3 regions of the Candidatus Pantoea multigeneris genome follow, and region 2 is predicted to be linked to each of the others. Evidence: predicted binding sites of a transcription regulator. Region 2 holds the regulator's gene; each other region holds the start of a gene.

Region 1 (6,588 bases), on a different contig from region 2:
TCTCGCGCGCCATGCCAAGCGATGGGGGCTTCTCGGCTGATGCTTCGTGGGCTAATCAGAGCAGCGACCGTGGTGACTATCGCCAGGCGAGCCTGCGCTATCGCAATAACAGCATAGACACCTCAGCCGGTTTCTATGGCGACCGGACTTACACCACCGAGTGGGCGGATGTGACGGGCTCTGTGGTGTGGATGGATAACAGCCTGTTCGCGGCGAACAATATTAATGATGCCTTTGTGTTAGTGAAGACTGACTATCCTGACGTCACCGTGAGCTATGAAAACCAGCCCATGGGGCGCACCGATAAACATGGCTATTTGCTGGTGCCCTCCATCAGCAGCTACTACGCCGCCAGATATGCTATCGACACGCTCGACCTGCCCGCCGATATGACGGCGCCGAAAGTGGAACAGCGCTTTGCCGTGAAGCGCCAGAGTGGGTATCTGCTCAACATGCCTGTTGAACGGCTGCGTGCCGCCAGCGTAATTTTGCACGATCAAAACGGCCAGGCATTACCGCTCTCCAGCCAGATTTTACGTCCGGATCATGCCACTGCATATGTCGGTTGGGATGGTATTGCCTGGCTGGAAGATTTAACCGCAGAGAACCCCATTGAGGTGGTCACGCCGGATGGGCGTAGCTGCCATACCGCTTTACAGATTGCCAATGGCCAGCCCAAAGCGCTGCAAACCTATGGCCCGGTGATCTGCGCGCTGCCGCCATTGCCTGCGGGATCGGCGGTGCCTTCGAGTGATAACGCCATGTCAGGGATTACGCCATGAAAAACCTGGTTCTGATGCTTCTGCTGTTTCTGTTTCCCGCTTTAGGCTACGCCGCCTGCACCACGGCCGCCGCCAGCGGAACCTTCCCGGCCACCAGCACCCTGACAGCAGCTTCTGCCGCCAATCCTACGTCTGCCACCACAGCCGTCAACTGCGGGGGCGGTTCACTGCTCTCACTCGGCAGCGATAACTACATCATTTATCAGTTCACCACCGCGACCAATCTGTCGGGAACGCAGGCCACGCTAAAAAAAGACACCACCACGGACAACATCCCGGTAAAAATGTGTATTGATAGCGGCTGCGTCACCGAACTGAAGTACGGTGCCAGCTACACCTATAACTACAGTGCACTGAGTTTATTAGGCATCGGCGGCAACTCTAACTTCTCCATCCCGCTCTACTTCACCACAGTGACCGGCCAAACCGTGGCAGCAGGCACTTACACCGTACAAATTACGCTGACCGCGACCTATCGTGTCTGCACGCTCATCGGCATCGGCAGTTTATGCATCGGCCTGCAAACCGGGACGCTGAGCATTCCCATCACGCTGACCTACATATTGAGTAACGACTGTTCAACCATTGCCGCGCCTGCGCTGAGCTTTGGTAGCGCACCGCTGGTGAGCAGTTTTTCCAGCGTAAGCCAGACCATCAACGTGACCTGCAGTAAAGGCAGTACTTATACCGTGGGGCTGAGCAATGGCAGCTACTACACCACCACGCGCAATATGGCATCCGGCACTAACCGACTAGCGTATGAGATTTACAAGGGGACCACCGGCACCAGCCGCTGGGGGCCGCTGGGAACCGAACGCTGGAGCAGTGCATCCGCAACCACGCCAGCCACAACCGGGACGGTGAGCGGCTTTACTTACACCGCCCAGATTTTGACTTCACAGACCACGCCAGCGGCGGGAAGTTACACCGATAGCGTGACTGTGGATCTCTCGTTCTGACTACATTGAGGCGCTGGCCGGTGAACCGGCGTGGCGCACTTTGTACTGTTTTACCATCCGGCCAATCAGCAGGGTGCCAATCAGGCCACACACCGCCGCAAAGGTCAGCCAGACACCCGGCATCGCTTTGTCACCCGTGGCGTGGATCAGGTAGCTAGAGATCGCCGGGGTGAACCCACCAAACAGCGCGGTTGCCAGGCTGTACGCCATAGAGAAACCGGAAGCCCGGACTTCAGCAGGCATAATCTCAGCCAGGTAAACCACCATCGCACCGTTATAACTGCCGTACAGGAAGGAGAGCCACAGCTCAGCTTCCAGCAGATGAACAAAGCTAGCATTGCCCACCAGCCAATGCAGCACCGGCCAGGTGGTCAGAATCATCAGGATGGTAAAGGTGATCAGCAGGGGGCGACGGCCAATACGGTCAGACAGTGAGCCCATCAGCGGCAGCCAGATCAGGTTAGAAACCCCAACCGCCAGCGTCACAAGGAAGCTCTCTTTATCGCTCATCATCAGCACGGTTTTGCCGAAAGTCGGGGTAAACGCGGTGATCATGTAGAACATCACCGTAGTGGTGACCACCATCAGCATGCCTGCCAGTATCAGTGTCCAGTTGCTGGCCACTGAACGCATGATCTCACCCATGGAAGGGTGGTGCTTACGCTGGCTAAACGCTTCCGTCTCTTCCAGCATACGACGGATCCAGAACAGGAACGGCACAATCATACAGCCGATAAAGAACGGGATGCGCCAGCCCCAATCGCTGACCGCTTCTTTATCTAACAGGTGGTTGAGCAGCAGACCTAACAGCGCCGCGAAGATCACCGCAACCTGCTGGCTACCAGACTGCCAGCTCACAAAGAAGCCTTTACGGCCTGGAGGTGCCACTTCGGAGAGATAAACAGATACCCCGCCCAGCTCAACGCCTGCGGAGAAGCCTTGCAGTAAACGGCCAAGCAGAATCAGCACCGGTGCAGCCGCGCCGAGGGTGGCGTAACCCGGCACCAGCGCAATGGTCAGCGTACCGATCGCCATCAGTCCCAGCGTCAGCAGTAATCCCTTACGACGGCCATGATGGTCGATATAAGCACCCAGCACGATGGCACCCAGAGGACGCATCAGGAAGCCTGCACCAAAGGTCATGAGCGTCAGCATCAACGACGCAAAGGGGTTATCTCCAGGGAAAAAGGTTTTGGCAATGGCGGTGGCGTAGTAGCCAAACACCATAAAATCATACATTTCGAGGAAGTTGCCACTGGTGACATTGAAGATTGTCCTCGCGGCGCTTTTTTGTGGCTTAGGCACGGTCTCACTTTGGCTCATATTGGCTTTCCTTATATTTTTTCCCCCTTGTAGCCTGCTATTTGCCCTATTACCGTGACCACCCTCACTGTTCGCCGCACTCCCACCCTGCCAAAAGTAACAAGAAATTAACAGTTCATCTCAGCCAGCATGAACCACTGGCATTTACAGCAATTAACATTTTTAAATACCAAATGAAGTTTCTTTACGAGAAACCACAAATCCACCGAACCGCAGGCATAAAAAAAGCCCCCATAAGGGAGCTTTTTCTGGCGGATGCGAGCGTTATTTCTGCACGCTCTCCATGCCCATCAAACCAATCTTCAGGTAGCCTGCACCACGCAGCTCATCCATCGCTTTCATCAGGGTTTCATAACTCACTGACTTATCTGCCTGGAAGAAGATGGTGGTTTCTTTATCGCCCTGTGTCTGTGCGTTCAGCACACTCACCAGGTTATCGCTCGTGACCTGATCGTTGCCCACGTAGAGCTGATTATCTTCCTTGATAGAGAGATAAACAGGTTTATCTGGGCGCGGCTGTGGCGTGCTGGTCGAGGCAGGCAGATTGACACGAATATCAACCGTTGCCAGCGGCGCAGCCACCATGAAGATAATCAGCAGAACCAACATCACATCGATAAACGGTGTGACGTTTATTTCATGCATTTCACCATCACTTTCGGTGCCGTCGTTGAGATGCATCGCCATGAGATCAACCTACGCGTAATTTCTGAGCCGCTGCGTGCGGAGCCTCAGTTTTGGAGTTACCCAGGTCGAGATCGCGGCTTTGCAGCAGCAGAACCTGTGCCGCTACGTCACCCAGAGAGGCTTTGTAGTTGGCAATCATACGTGCGAACACGTTATAGATAACCACGGCCGGAATTGCCGCTACCAGACCAATGGCGGTTGCCAGCAGTGCTTCTGCAATGCCCGGTGCAACCACAGCAAGGTTAGTGGTCTGCGTTTTAGCAATACCGATAAAGCTGTTCATGATGCCCCACACCGTACCGAACAGGCCGATGAACGGGGAAACAGAACCGATAGTGGCGAGGAAACCGTTGCCGCGGCCTGCATGGCGGCTGAAGGCAGCCACACGACGCTCAAGGCGGAAACTGGTACGTTCTTTAATACCGTTGGTGTCTTCGGCACCGGCGGAAAGCTCCAGCTCATTCTTCGCATCATTCAACAGCACCAGGCTGTGGCTGTTTGCACTGAATTCCGCTGAAATACGCTCTGCTTCTTTCAGCGAACGTGCTTCACCAATCGCTAGTTGCTCACGCTTCAGGCGACGTTTAGCAGCGCTCAGCTCAGCATACTTACCGAAGAAAATTGCCCAGGTAACAACTGAAGCCAGTAACAGGCCAATCATTACCACTTTTACCACGATATCCGCATGTTGATACATGCCCCAAACGGAGAGGTCCGTTTGCATCAAATCACTGGCTACCACGCTGCGTCTCCAACCTTGTCATGCACAGTTCCCGAATCAGGGCAAAATAATAGCAGACTGACAGCGAATTGATAGTCGTTCTCATTACTATTTACAATCAAATGCTGCGCTTTTCCTTCTCAATTCTCTGCATTTGACATTTTTTGTGGAGGGTAGCCATAAAAGGCATGCGGTTGAGAATGAATCAGACTCACGTCAGGCGGGGTTTCATGATAACGTGAAGACTTTGTGAGTAGCGGCAAAAGCAGGCAGTGATGACAACCAAAAAACTTGATACGACGCTGGTCAGTGCAGGACGCAGCAAGCGATATACCCAGGGCTCGGTTAACAGCGTCATTCAACGCGCATCTTCTCTGGTATTTGATACCGTAGCGGATAAGAAACGGGCCACTGCCGGTCGCGCTAAAGGTGAACTCTTTTATGGTCGCCGTGGCACGCTAACCCACTTCGCCTTGCAGGATGCGATGACCGAGCTGGAAAACGGTGCCGGTTGTGTTCTCTACCCTTGCGGTGCTGCCGCAGTTTCCAACGCCATTCTGGCTTTTGTTTCTGCAGGCGATCACATTCTGGTTAGCGGCGCGGTGTATGAACCCACGCAGGATTTTTGTAGCAAAATCCTCAGCAAAATGAACGTCAGTACCACCTATTTCGACCACTGCATCGGCAGTGAGATCGCGGAGCTGATCCAACCTAATACCCGCGTCGTGTTCCTTGAATCACCCGCTTCCATCACCATGGAAGTGCAGGATATTCCTGCCATCGTTGCAGCCGTCAGAGCCAAAGCGCCAGAAGCCATTATCATGCTTGATAATACCTGGGGCGCAGGTGTGCTGTTTAACGCTTTGGAGCATGGCATCGATATCTCGATCCAGGCAGGAACCAAATACCTTATCGGCCATAGCGATGCCATGATCGGCACCGCCGTGGCCAACGCCCGCTGCCTTGAGCAACTGCGTGAGAACTCCTACCTGATGGGCCAGATGGTCGATGCAGATACGGCTTATATGGCCAGCCGAGGTCTGCGTACCCTGGCCGTGCGTCTGCGTCAGCATGAAGAGAGTGGCTTACAAGTCGCTGAGTGGCTGGCACAGCAGCCGGAAGTGGCGCGCGTCAATCACCCGGCTCTGCCGCAGTGTAAAGGGCATCAGTTCTGGCAGCGCGATTTTAGCGGTAGCAGTGGGTTGTTCTCCTTTATTCTTCATCAGAAGCTGAGCCGTGAGCAGCTCGCTCACTACCTCGATGGCTTCCATCACTTCAGCATGGCCTATTCATGGGGCGGCTATGAGTCACTGATTCTGGCGAATCAGCCGGAAGAGTTAGCCGCTATCCGTCCTGCGGGGGGTGTGGATTTCACCGGCACGCTGGTGCGCGTACACATTGGGCTGGAGCACGTAGACGATTTGATTGCCGATCTGGCGGCCGGGTTTGCCCGACTAAAGCATTAAACATCAATATTAGCTCAACCACGGTCAGGGCCGTGGGCGGTCAATCCGCTGCATAAGCCCTGTGCCGGTTAAAATAGAATCCTTGAAACTCGATGGAATAACAGATGGGTGTTTTACACGAGATTGTGCGCGCGTTGTGGCATCAGGATTTCGCTGCGCTGGCCAATCCAGAAGTGGTTTGGGTTGTTTACGGCGTGATGTTCCTGACGCTGTTTCTGGAAAATGGTTTACTGCCGGCCGCCTTCCTGCCGGGCGATAGCCTGTTGCTGTTGGCGGGCGCGATGATCGCCAAAGGCGTCATGGAATTTGTGCCGACCATGATAATCCTCACCGCTGCCGCCAGTCTTGGCTGCTGGCTGAGCTATCTACAGGGGCGCTGGCTGGGTAACTCAAAAATAGTGAAAGGCTGGCTGATGCACCTACCGGCACAGTATCACCAGCGTGCGTGGCAGTTGTTCAACCGCCACGGTCTGATGGCGCTGCTGGTTGGCCGTTTTCTGGCGTTTGTCCGCACGCTGCTGCCTACGCTTGCGGGTATTTCTGGCCTCAAGAATGGCCGTTTTCAGCTGTTTAACTGGCTGAGTGGCGCACTCTGGGTAGGCATTCTGGTCGCGCTCGGTTATGGCATCAGCCAGGTACCGTTTATCAAA
Region 2 (6,588 bases):
ACGACTTCACCCACTGTATTTCTGATGCGCTGGAAGGCATTACGCACTCGCTGTGTACGCTGGAATTCCAGGATAACCGCCGCCTGTATGACTGGGTGCTGGATAACATCACGATTCCGGTGCACCCGCGTCAGTACGAGTTCTCTCGTCTTAACCTCGAATACGCCGTGATGTCGAAGCGCAAGCTGACGCAGCTGGTGAGCGAAAATGTGGTCGAGAGCTGGGACGATCCACGTATGCTGACCGTTTCTGGTCTGCGTCGCCGTGGGTACAGCGCAGCCTCTATTCGTGAGTTTTGCCGCCGCATTGGTGTGACTAAACAGGACAACATCGTAGAGATGGCGTCGCTGGAGTCCTGCATTCGTGACGATCTCAACGAAAATGCACCGCGTGCTATGGCCGTTATCGATCCGATCAAAGTGGTACTGGAAAACCTGCCAGCCGATCACGCCGAAATTATTACGATGCCTAACCATCCTAATAAACCAGAAATGGGTACGCGTGAAGTGCCATTCAGCCATGAAGTGTGGATTGATCGCGCGGATTTCCGTGAAGAAGCCAACAAACAGTACAAACGTCTGGTGCTGGGCAAGGAAGTGCGTCTGCGTAATGCTTACGTGATCCGTGCCGATCGCGTTGAGAAAGATGACGCAGGCAATATCACTACGGTGTACTGCTCGGTTGATCTCGATACGCTGAGCAAAGATCCGGCTGACGGACGCAAAGTGAAAGGTGTGATCCACTGGGTTTCAGCGCAGCATGCGCTGCCAGCAGAAATTCGTCTGTACGACCGTCTGTTTAGCGTACCGAATCCGGGTGCGGAAGAGGACTTCCTCACCGCGATCAACCCTGATTCTCTGCAGATCAAGCAGGGCTTCGTTGAGGCGAGCCTGGCTGATGCGGTAGCCAGCGCACCTTACCAGTTCGAACGCGAAGGCTACTTCTGTGCCGACAGCGTCTACAGCAAGCCCGGTCATCTGGTGTTCAACCGTACGGTTGGCCTGCGTGATACCTGGGCAAAAGCGGGCGAGTAATCGCTGAATGAAAAAAACGCCTGATTTCAGGCGTTTTTTTTATCTGCATGATGGGCGTTGTCTGATATTCAAGCAATTTAGGTATTCTCTGAGGCAAACAGGCAAGATTTCGGTAGGCTGGGAGCCATAAAGTTCATTCATAACAGGAAGTCGTAAGGAAAATGACATCTCTTGCTCAGGAAGCTCGCCATAGTGTTGTGGAGTTGCACCAACTGATCGAACAAATTTTTAATCACTCCAACGATTCAGATGCTATGTCACTGTTTCTCTCGCACTTTCACCCGGAATTTACCATGGTGACACCACAAGGTGCGGCGTTAAATTTCAATGATACTGAAGCGCTGTTTCGCCGTCTGCAAGGGGCGAGAGAGGGCATGCGCATTGCAACCTGCGAGCATCGTTTGATTTCAGCGCACGAAAAAGAAGTGACGGTGCAATACCGCGAAATACAGATGATGAATGGTGAAAGCCACAGCCGCATCGCTGTTGCGGTGCTGGATTTTAGTTCACGCGTGCCGCGCTGGCGCTACCTGCAAGAGACCCGAGTGGTCTAAAGAGATAAAAAAAACCCGCCGAAGTGGCGGGTTTTTTACTGCATCAAAGATTAATCGTTGTGCAGTGTTTCATCTTCACGGCAGTCACCAGACGCACAGTGACCATACAGGTACAGGCTGTGGTTGGTCAGTTTAATACCGTGACGCGTCGCGATATCTTTCTGGCGAGTCTCGATGGATTCATCGCTGAACTCAATCACTTTACCGCAGTCCAGGCAGATCAGGTGATCGTGGTGCTGCTGCTGAGTCAGTTCGAAAACAGACTTGCCACCTTCAAAGTTGTGACGGGTGACAATGCCAGCATCGTCGAATTGGTTAAGAACGCGATATACGGTTGCGAGGCCAATCTCTTCGCCGATATCGATCAGACGTTTGTACAAATCTTCCGCACTGACATGATGGCATGCAGGTTCCTGAAGCACTTCCAGAATTTTCAGTCGTGGAAGCGTGACTTTCAGGCCTGCCTTCTTCAATGCGGAGTTGTTGTCAGTCATGCGGATATTGTCCTGTTACTTAGCGAGTCACTTTGTGGCGCTTGGCCTTGAATGTTGGTCACGCGCTATTCTCATTTGCGTCTCATTATAGAACCGACGCAGCAAAATGAAAACCCGAACACCGGATAAATCAACACAGGCTGTAAGGCGAAGAGTCTTGAGCCAGAGGTGGAGCATCAGATGTCGGTTGTTCCGCTGTCCTGCAATCCAGGAGGAGAATAGGCGGATGACCGTTGTGGGTATTGTACAGTGTTGCAGGTGAAAATAAAAAACGTGTGGCTATTATTTCTATCGCTGTTTCCTTTCCATCAATGTGAGCCAGCGCTCACATTGATAGAAAATGCACATCAGGCGTTAATAATCGCGTCTAACTGCAGTTCATCTTTGATTTGCTTCACCCAGCCGTCAACGCGCTGGTTAGTCAATTCTGGCTGGCGATCTTCATCGATGCACAGACCGAGGAAGTGTTTGTCATCGGCCAGGCCTTTAGAGGCTTCAAAGTGGTAGCCTTCGGTTGGCCAGTTGCCGACAATCACTGCACCGTTCGGTTCGATGATGTCACGGATGGTGCCCAACGCATCACAGAAGTATTCAGCGTAATCTTCCTGATCGCCGCAGCCAAACAGCGCAACCAGTTTGCCGTTGCAGTCCACTTCTTCCAGGGTTGGGAAGAAGTCATCCCAGTCACACTGGGCTTCGCCGTAGTACCAGGTAGGAATACCCAGCAACAGAATGTCGTAACCTTCCAGATCTTCTTTGGTACTTTTAGCGATGTCGTGCACGTCAGCAACGTCTTTGCCCAGCTGCTTCTGGATCATTTTCGCAATATTTTCAGTGTTGCCGGTATCGCTGCCAAAGAAGATGCCTACGATTGCCATGGATAAAAAACCTCTTACATCCGGATTGTGGGATAAATGTGTATGCCTGCGTAATTGTGCGAATGATAGCAGACCGGGGAGAGGGGCGGTACTTTATCAGCCCCTGGTTTGTGTTACTGCGTGCGGTTTCTACTCATCCGCTGCTTTGAGTTGCGCCAGCAGAATTTGTTCAATTAATTCGCTACGACTGATGTTGCGAAGCTCAGCAAGGGTGTTCAGTGCTTCAACGGCTTCACTGTTCAGTTTAAGTTCGACACGGCGCAATCCGCGCACCTTATCGCGTTTTAACTGGTTGCGCTTATTGATACGCAGTTGCTCATCGCGCGAAAGCGGGCTGGTCTTGGGACGACCGGGGCGGCGCTCATCGGCAAACAGATCGAGCGTGGTACGATCAGTGTTTTCTTTAGCCATGACTCTGTGAAACTGAATGGGCGCACACTGCGCGATGTTTATTTAGGTATCATTCAGGCCCACTCACTGAGCATGGCCTGAAATTTTAGCGCGCCATCATACTCTAGCCTGGCGGCGTACGCCAACCCTAAACCACTGGTCGGCAAGCAATTGCTGTTAAAGTGCAAAAAATCGCCGCACGCTACGCAGTACTGCTTCGGGTTTTTCTGCATGAACCCAGTGCCCGGCTCCGCTGATGACATACGCATGGGCGGCCGGGAACTGACGTAACAGGGCATCTCGGTAGCGATTATCCAGATACGGTGATTCACTGCCACGAATAAACAGCGCCGGTTCAGGCCAGGCGGGAATCTCCTCCCAGCCAGAAATCGTGCTGTAGTTATCCCAGAGGACCGGCACATTGAAGCGCCACTCCCCCTCCTGGAACGACTTCAGCAGGAACTGAATCACGCCCTCTTCAGGCAAGCTTTCGCGCATCAACTGCGCCGCCTCGCTGCGGGAAACGATACCTGCCGCTGTCACGGCGCGAATGGCCGCGAAAATTTCATCATGACGTCGGGTTTGATAATCCACTGGCGCAATGTCGATCATCACGAGCTGCTCGACACGCTCAGGGGCAATGGCGCTCATGGTCATGGCAATCTTTCCACCCATGGAGTGGCCAATGACGGAAACCCGATCAATACCCAGATGGTCCAGCGTGTCGAACATGTCCTGCGCCATGGCGCGGTAGTTCATCTCTTCGCTTCGTGGCGAGAGACCGTGATTACGCACATCAACCTGAATCAGTGGACGATCATTTTTCAGGCCGCGTGCCAGGCCGCCGAGGTTGTCCAGGCTACCAAACAGGCCATGAATAAGCAGAATGGGGAGAGAATCAGCAGTCGATTGTTCAGTTTGCAGACGAGCGTTCAAAATCATGGCAAAGTTCTTTACGGTTGTGACCTTGCCTTAGGGTATCATGCTTCCACGATTTCGGGGGGCTAGCGTGCAATTGGGTGATATTCTGACTTTTGCGGTTAATCGGTTTGAAGACTTTCGACCCACCTGAATTTAACTTTATAATCCTGATGTTAGAACCCGTTCCCGGCGTGTACAGGCCAGATTTTTCTTAACTCTGTATGCGGTTGGTCGGTTCTGTCATGAGCAAGAACGATACGGACCAAGATGAAAACGATTGAAGTTGACGAAGATCTCTACCGCTACATTGCCAGCCATACTCAACACATTGGGGAGAGCGCCTCTGACATTTTACGGCGGATGCTTAAATTTACGCCTGGGCAAGCAGCGCCTGTTGCTGCGGTCAGCCGCCCGGCAGAAAGCATTGCACCAAAAGAGACGCGCAAAGGGCCACAGGATCGCGTACGTGCGGTGCGTGAATTACTGTTGTCAGATGAGTATGCCGAGCAGAAAAAAGCGGTTAACCGTTTTATGCTGATTTTGTCAACGCTTTATCGTCTTGATCCACAAGCGTTTTCTGATGCTTCTGCGTCACTGCAGGGGCGCACTCGTGTCTATTTTGCGGGTGATGAGCAGACGCTGTTGCAGAATGGCACCCATACGAAGCCGAAGCACGTGCCAGGCACACCGTACTGGGTGATTACCAATACCAATACCGGTCGCAAATGCAGCATGGTAGAGCATATTATGCTGGCAATGCAGTTCCCGGCGGAACTGACAGAGAAAGTTTGCGGCACCATTTAAACCGAAGCGTCAGGGAGAAGCGCCAATGGCCAATCACCCCCGTGCAGGACAACCTGCCCGTCAGAGCGATTTGATTAACGTTGCACAATTAACGTCACAGTACTACGTCCTTAAGCCCGATGCCGCTAATCCGGATCATGCGGTGAAGTTCGGGACTTCCGGCCACCGCGGTAGCGCTGGGCGTCAGAGCTTTAATGAGCAACATATCCTGGCCATTGCCCAGGCGATTGCCGAAGATCGCCAAAAAAACGGGATCACCGGTCCGTGTTATGTCGGCAAAGATACGCATGCGCTGTCCGAGCCGGCCATCATCTCGGTGCTGGAAGTGCTGGCAGCGAACGGTGTGGATGTCATTGTTCAACAGGACAACGGCTACACGCCAACCCCTGCTATCTCTAATGCCATTCTCGAACATAACAAACGTGGCGGCGCACAGGCTGACGGTATTGTTATTACGCCTTCGCACAACCCACCGGAAGACGGTGGTATCAAGTACAATCCGCCAAACGGCGGTCCGGCTGATACCAACGTCACGAAAGTGGTAGAAGATCGTGCTAATCAACTGATCAAAGGTGAGCTGAAAGACGTTAAGCGCTTACCACTGGATCAGGCGTGGGCGAGTGGCCGCATCGTTGAGCAGGATTTGATTCAGCCTTACGTTGAAGGCCTGGCACAGGTGATTGATTTCCCGGCGATTCAAAAAGCGGGTTTGAAAATCGGTGTTGATCCACTGGGTGGATCAGGTATGGCTTACTGGCAGCGCATTGCCGAGCACTACAAGCTGGATATCACCATCGTTAACGATGCGATCGACCAGACCTTCCGCTTTATGCATCTGGATAAAGATGGCGTCGTGCGCATGGACTGTTCGTCAGAGTGCGCAATGGCCGGTTTGCTGGCTTATAAAGACAAGTTCGATCTCGCCTTCGGTAACGATCCCGACTACGACCGTCATGGCATTGTCACCCCGGCAGGGCTGATGAACCCGAACCACTATCTGGCCGTGGCGATCAACTATCTGTTCCAGCACCGTCCGCAGTGGGGCAAAGAGGTTGCCGTGGGTAAAACCCTGGTCTCCAGCGCCATGATTGACCGCGTTGTTGAAGACATTGGCCGTAAGCTGGTTGAAGTGCCGGTGGGCTTTAAGTGGTTTGTGGATGGCCTGTTTGATGGCAGCTTTGGCTTTGGTGGCGAAGAGAGTGCCGGGGCTTCGTTCCTGCGCTTCGACGGCTCAGCCTGGTCAACGGACAAAGACGGCATCATTCTTTGCCTGTTAGCGGCGGAAATCACCGCAGTAACCGGTAAAAACCCACAGCAGCACTATGATGAGCTGGCGCAGCGTTTTGGCGCGCCGAGCTACAACCGTTTGCAGGCTGCGGCAACCTCTGCGCAGAAGGCTGCGCTGTCTAAGCTTTCACCGGAAATGGTGAGTGCCGATACCTTGGCTGGTGACCCAATCACTGCACGCCTGACGGCGGCACCAGGCAACGGCGCATCCATTGGCGGCCTGAAA
Region 3 (6,588 bases), on a different contig from region 2:
TATTGGTCTTGCCGCAACGGCTTCCACCACGTTTAGCGATCCTTTCACCATGGCGCGTGCGTTCTCCTCCCTGGACCACATCAGCCGTGGCCGTGCCGCATGGAATGTCGTGACTTCTTTCTCTGCTGATGTCGCACGTAACTTTAGCCGTGATGATATGCCCAACCACGCAGAGCGCTATGGCCGTGCGCGTGAGTTCCTGGACGTGGCCTTCAAACTGTGGGAAGGCTGGGAAGAGGGGGCGGTGCAGCCAGACGCGGCGAGTGGCCGCTACTTCGTGGATGAAAAAATTCAGCCTATTAACCACCAGGGTGAGCATTTCCAGGTGCAGGGGCCGCTCAACATCACCCGTTCTCCACAGGGGCGTCCAGTGATTATCGAAGCTGGCTCGTCTGCCGATGGGCAAAAACTGGCCGCAGAAACCGCAGAAGTGATCTTCACTGCGGCGGCGAGCCTGGAAGAGGCGCAAACGTTCTATCGCTCGCAGAAAGATCAGGTGGTTGCGGCAGGTCGTAATCCAGAGCACGTGGTGATTATGCCGGGTGTGATGCCGATTGTTGGACGCACGCGTGAAGAAGCACAGGCACTGTGGAAAGAGCTGAACTCACTGGTTGATATCGAAAATGGCTTACGCCAGCTCTCGCTGCGTTTCAGCATGGATATGTCCCAGTTCCCACTGGATGGCCCGGTACCGGAAGTTCCGCTGGGTGAAGGGAATCAGAGCCGTGTGAAACTGATGACCGATATGGCAAAACGCGAAAACCTGACGCTGCGTGAGTTAGCGGCGGTTGCAGCAGGTTCCCGTGGTCACCGTGTGATTGTCGGTACGGCTGAAGATATTGCCGATGACTTCCAGCTCTGGCTGGAGCAGGGTGGTGCAGACGGTTTCAACATCATGCCTGCGGTGATGTCAGAACAACTGGACCTGTTTGTTGAGCTGGTTATTCCTGAACTGCGCCGCCGTGGGCTGTTCCATGAAGATTATGAACACGCGACGCTGCGTGAGAACTTAGGTTTGCCGGTGGCCTGATAAAACTAAGCCAGCCGTTGAGGCTGGCTTTCGCTTAAATCAGGAAGTCTTCCAGAGAGCCGCCGTTGTCGATGGCTTTCTTAATCGGTGAAGGTGTGCGACCCTGGCCGGTCCATGTCTTCTCCGCACCATCTTCATCGGTGTAGCGGTATTTTGCTGGGCGCGCGGCACGAGTTTTGCTCTCCTGAGCACTCCCCATCAATTCGCTGATATCAATTCCATCATTGAGCAGCATGGCACGATACTGAGCAAGCTTATCGGCTTTTTCCTGACTGGCAGCGTTTTCTGACGCCATTTCTTCGCGCCGTTCTGTAACTACCACTGAGAATTTATCTAACATCTCATCAAGCATGTCCACGTCCATTTCACGGACCAGAGCACGCAACGTGCGAATGTTATTTAAAGACTTTAACGCCTCGCTCATTCATTATCCTTTATAAAACTGCTTTATCTGAGTCGGGGAGTCTACGGCAAAAAGAGAAAGAAAGCGATATGAGTAAAGCGTCGAAAATTTACACTGAAGACGTAACACGATTTAATAAAAATAAATGGAACGAGGCGCACCTCGTTCCGAATAGTGGAATTAATTAACTCGAGTGATAAAAGGGAAACCCGGCCGTTGCCAGACTGGCGATCAGTAATACCAGTGATGTTGCACAAGACCAACGCAGGGTGTTGCGCTGCACCTGGGCATAATCCTGTTGCAGCATCCCCACCAGCAAATAGGTGGAAGCCACTAAGGGACTGAGGATATGTACCGGCTGCCCGACTAAAGCGGCACGCGCCATCTCAATAGGCTCAATCCCGTACTGTCCTGCGGCTTCAACCAGTACCGGCAGCATCCCGAAATAGAACACGTCGTTAGACACCATCCAGGTCACCGGAATACTGATTAGCGCTGTGATCAGGGCGAGGTAAGGGCCGAGCGTATCCGGGATGACATGGACAATCCCTTTTGCCAGGCTGTCCGCCATCCCTGTGCCGGAGAAGATGCCCGTAAAGACGGCGGCGGCAAAAATCAGGCTCGCAACGGAGAGAATCGCTCCCGCATGTTTTTGCAGCTGTTCCTGTTGTTCCGACAGTTTCGGATAGTTAATTAAGAACATCAGCGCGGTCGCTAACATAAACAACCACGGCATCGGGATCACATCCAGTACCAGAACGGTCATCAGTGCAATGGTCAATGCCCAGTTACACCAGAAACGCCAGGCCGGACCACTGTTTTCCGGCAGTGAGAGTGTTGGCACTGTTGAAGAGGTCTCTGGCGAGAAACCCAGACGGCGTCTCTCCTGACGGCCGAATATCCATGCCATGACAAATGTCCAGACTACGCAGGCCAATAATGGCAGTAGCATCGGAACAAATAACGATGAAATATCGGCTTTCACTGCGGCTGCGGCACGCGCCGTTGGACCACCCCAGGGAAACATATTACCCAGTCCGGTACATTGCAGCAGGATGCAAGCCGCTTTGAGTTTTGATAATCCCACGCGTTCGTAAATTGGCAGAAAAGCGGAGAGTACGATCATATATACCGTAGCGCCATCACCGTCCAGGGCCACAATAAAGCCCAGTAATGCGGTGCCGAGGTATATTTTTACCGGATCGCTATCAACAGAAGAGACGATTCTTCTGATGATGGGATCAAACATCCCGGCGTCAGTCACGCTCATAAAATAGAGCATGGCAAAAATCAGCATCACTCCGGTGGGTGCTACGGTACGCAACCCTTTCACCACCATCTCCCCGGTATCCCCTGTGTGTCCGGCCAGCAGGGCGAAAAGGGTTGGAATCAGGATCAAAGCGGTTATCGCCGACATTTTTTTGCTCAAAAGCAAGCCAATAAAAGTGACGATCATAAGCAGGCTGATGATCAATAGCATAGTTATTTCCTATATCAGAGGTTTATTATTTTTTACAATCACGCATCACAAAAAATACAAATATGAAACAGTTCTGGCGTTGGTGTTTTTCATTTTTCAGTAGTAAATAGTCATGGTTATTAATTAACGCTGACCCGTGTCGATCATTTTATGTTCGGAATATTCCCCCTGTGATTTCAGTGCCGGTTTATAGACAGTGTCGTTTTTGACACTGATATTTACAACCTATTTAGGCTTTGCCTTCCGGTCCCTTCTCCAATGCTGTATAACCATCCTGGCATTACCTGAAGATAAATAATATTCTCTCATTTTTATGACTAAATTCCTGGCAGGAATGAATGGAACTGAAAGATCTACATTACCTACTGGCGGTACGCGAGACCGGGCACCTGGGCAAGGCCGCTCAGTCCCTTGGTATCACTCAGCCCGCACTGACAAAATGCATCCAGCGCCTTGAGAAAATGTACTCAACCCGACTCATTCTGAAAGTTGGCCGTGGCATGCAACTGACGGAAGCGGGTATCCTACTTTGTGAACGTGCTCAAAAAGTTGTCCACCTGATGCAGGTGACGCGACAAGACATGCAGGCTCTGGGAGAGGGCAAAGCGGGCGTGATTCGCATTGGCGTTGCCGCAACCGCCGCAGAATTCATGTTGCCACAGCTAACACATGAACTGCTGATGCGTGCCCCTACGGCCGTACTGGAAGTGCAGGTGGGTCTGAACGATCTGCTGCAGAAAAAACTGCGTGAGAACAAGATCGATCTGATTTTGGGCTTCTTACCGGGACAAAATAATGAATTTGTCACCCGACCGCTGGTAGAAGATCCGGTGGTGGTGGTCGCCAGTCGTAACCACCCGCTAGCGGGCATTCACCCCACACCAGAGCAGCTAGAGCAATATCGTTGGTTACTGACTTCAGATAACGTAGCGACACGGCAATGGTTAGAGCAGCGCTTGCGCAGTGGGGGCTATGCGGCGCCGAGAGTCCAGATGCTAAGTAATACCATGTCACCCATGCGTCAGGTGATTGCGCAGACCCAACTGCTGAGTTTTATTTCTCGCCGTCTGTTACAGGGGCAGGAGTTATTAACTGAAATTCATCTGCCGTTAGTGATTATGCCGCGTACTTTCGGCTGGCAGTTCCGCTCGTTGAGCGAGCTCTCGCCTGCTTCACGTCTGTTAGTCGAACTGGCCGAAAAACACTGGCGCTGGTGAGCATAGCGAAAATGCACGCACGGATGTCGTGCATCTTCTCCTCGCGTTAAAGGGTTTTTAGTTCTGCCTTTGCCTCAATAAAGATATATTTTCACTCCGATAATCACGCAGCAAAATCATTATTCCGCGCAGTCCAGATGAAATAATTTCATTGAGGTAAGCTTTATTGTAAATAATCGGTAGCTACTGACAGTAACAACTTGCGCTGATAATAATAATGCGTATAGTTCTCATCAGCATTCTGTAAGTTATGCTGAATGATTCAGCATAGTTTAGGTGAAGCCTATCGTCTCGCCCCGTTCAGAGTGGGCAATGCGTTTGTCTGCACCTCTTGCAACACAACAATAAAAGCCGTCAGAGGATTTCATGATTAATGATGTTTCGCGCGTCAGGGATTCGTTCGTCCCAAAAACACCACTTCGTCTCTCGCTTCTCACGCTGTTAGTAGCTAGCGCGCTGGCGCATGCCGCCAGTACCGATCAGCCTACGTTGACGGTCAATGCGGATGCCAGCGCCAGCGGTGACAGCAGCAGTTCGCAGCAGGATTCCCAGGACTATGCGGTCAAAAGCACCCGAGCAGGCACCAAGCTTAATCTGGTACCCCGTGATGTGCCTCAGTCGATCAGTGTGATCACTGAACAGCGCTTGAAAGATCAGAACCTGCAAAATATTGGTGATGCGCTGGCGAATACCACTGGCGTGACGCTGTCACAAATTGACTCCGATCGACAGAACTTTTTCGCGCGCGGATTCTATATCAATAACTTCCAGTTTGATGGTATTCCTGCCACACAGAGCAACGTGTGGGACTTCGGCGACTCTTCACTCGATAGCGCGTTCTTTAACAGCATCGAAGTTGTGCGTGGCTCTACCGGCCTGATGAGCGGTTCCGGTAACCCGTCTGCAACTGTGAATATGCTGCGTAAACACGCAGACAGCCGTGAGTTTAAAGGCAACGTTTCAGCCAGCTACGGCACCTGGGATAACCAGCGCTATGTGGCTGATTTGCAGGCTCCACTGACGGAGTCGGGCAACGTGCGTGGTCGCCTGATCGCAGGTTATCAAGATCAGGATAGCTGGATGGATCGCTACCACAAACGCGATAAATTCTTCAACGGCATGATTGATGCCGATCTAACCGACAGTACTCAACTTTCGGTGGGGTATATTTATCAGGAAAGCCATACCAATGACCCGTCATGGGGCGGGATGCCGATCTGGTACAGCAATGGCACGCGCGTTAACTACAGCCGCCATTTCAATGCCGCACCAGACTGGACCTTCTCTGACAAAGAGATCAAACAGGTTTATGCCACGCTGACGCAAAACTTTGCTAACGGCTGGCAGGCGCGTGTGAATGGCACCTACACCGAAAACGTCTTCAACACCTTGCTGATGTATGGTTATGGCAATCCAGATCAGGAAACCGGCGAAGGCGTAGTGGGCTATGGCGGCTGGAATAAAGGAACGCGCAAGGTGGCGGCTTTTGATGCCTATGCCAGCGGACCGTTCGAGCTGTTTGGTCGCCAGCATGAGTTGATGTTTGGTGCAAACTATAGCCGTCAGCACAGCCGCTTCTTCAATTCATCCCCTACCGAGACGTTGGATCTGGGCGATTTCAACAACTGGAACGGGAATGTGGCCTATCCGGAGTGGAGCGACTGGTCACTCTATTCCGACGACACCATTCGTCAGAAATCGGTTTATACCGCTGCACGCTTCTCGCTGCTGGATCCGTTACATCTGATTGCGGGTGCGCGCTATACCCAATACAGCACCAACGGCACCACCGCGAACGTGAGCAAAAACGATCTGACGCCGTATGCTGGTCTGATTTACGACATTAACGACACCTGGTCAGCTTACGCCAGCTATACGTCAATCTTCCAGCCGCAGACGGAACGTAATACATCCGGGCAATACCTTGATCCGATCCGCGGCAAAACTTACGAAACCGGCCTGAAGTCAGACTGGTTCAATGGTCGCCTCACCACCTCCTTCTCGGTGTTCCGCACCGAGGAGCAGAACCTTGGACAATCGCTTTCTAACACCTACGTCAATGGGTCAACGGAAGTGGCTTATCGTCAAACGAAAGGCGTGGTGAGCCGCGGTGCGGAGTTTGAAGTCAACGGTGCGTTAACCGATAACTGGCAAATGACCTTTGGCGCAGCGCGTTATGTGGCTGAAGAGCGCGATGGTACGGCGGTTGAGCCAGATAAACCACGCACCACGCTGAAACTGTTTACCCGCTATCAGCCTTCTGCCCTGCCTGATTTGACCCTCGGTGGTGGCATCAACTGGCAGAGCAAAATCTGGGCTGACGACGCAGGCGGCCCAAATGGTCTGAATTATGTTGAGCAAGGCAGCTATGCTCTGGTCAACCTGTTTGGTCGCTATCAGGTTACTAAGCAGCTGTCCGCACAGGTTAACCTTAACAACCTGTTCGACAAGACCTACT

Evidence for each region. The regulator Fur, encoded in region 2, represses iron uptake genes when iron is present. The targets are predictions, from matches to a motif close to ATAATAATGAGAACNACTATCAA.
Region 1: exbB (tol-pal system-associated acyl-CoA thioesterase) is a predicted target of Fur. The motif match lies at 4,562-4,584, and genes of this name have one in related genera.
Region 3: fhuE (ferric-rhodotorulic acid/ferric-coprogen receptor FhuE) is a predicted target of Fur. The motif match lies at 4,348-4,370, and genes of this name have one in related genera.

What each region holds. Positions count from the first base shown of each region.
Region 1 is NZ_VWXF01000002.1:282,042-288,629, forward strand. It holds gene F3J40_RS06745 (fimbria/pilus outer membrane usher protein) at 1-782, shown strand, start outside; gene F3J40_RS06750 (Csu type fimbrial protein) at 779-1,741, shown strand; gene F3J40_RS06755 (MFS transporter) at 1,742-3,064, opposite strand; gene exbD (TonB system transport protein ExbD) at 3,329-3,751, opposite strand; gene exbB (tol-pal system-associated acyl-CoA thioesterase) at 3,756-4,475, opposite strand; gene metC (cystathionine beta-lyase) at 4,748-5,938, shown strand; gene F3J40_RS06775 (DedA family protein) at 6,043-6,588, shown strand, end outside.
Region 2 is NZ_VWXF01000006.1:188,759-195,346, reverse strand. It holds gene glnS (glutamine--tRNA ligase) at 1-1,034, shown strand, start outside; gene F3J40_RS15410 (hypothetical protein) at 1,196-1,588, shown strand; gene fur (ferric iron uptake transcriptional regulator) at 1,639-2,082, opposite strand; gene fldA (flavodoxin FldA) at 2,430-2,960, opposite strand; gene ybfE (LexA regulated protein) at 3,090-3,371, opposite strand; gene ybfF (esterase) at 3,528-4,292, opposite strand; gene seqA (replication initiation negative regulator SeqA) at 4,539-5,075, shown strand; gene pgm (phosphoglucomutase (alpha-D-glucose-1,6-bisphosphate-dependent)) at 5,101-6,588, shown strand, end outside.
Region 3 is NZ_VWXF01000004.1:337,449-344,036, reverse strand. It holds gene F3J40_RS12415 (LLM class flavin-dependent oxidoreductase) at 1-1,030, shown strand, start outside; gene F3J40_RS12410 (H-NS family histone-like protein) at 1,065-1,454, opposite strand; gene F3J40_RS12405 (CitMHS family transporter) at 1,618-2,913, opposite strand; gene F3J40_RS12400 (LysR family transcriptional regulator) at 3,252-4,130, shown strand; gene fhuE (ferric-rhodotorulic acid/ferric-coprogen receptor FhuE) at 4,497-6,588, shown strand, end outside.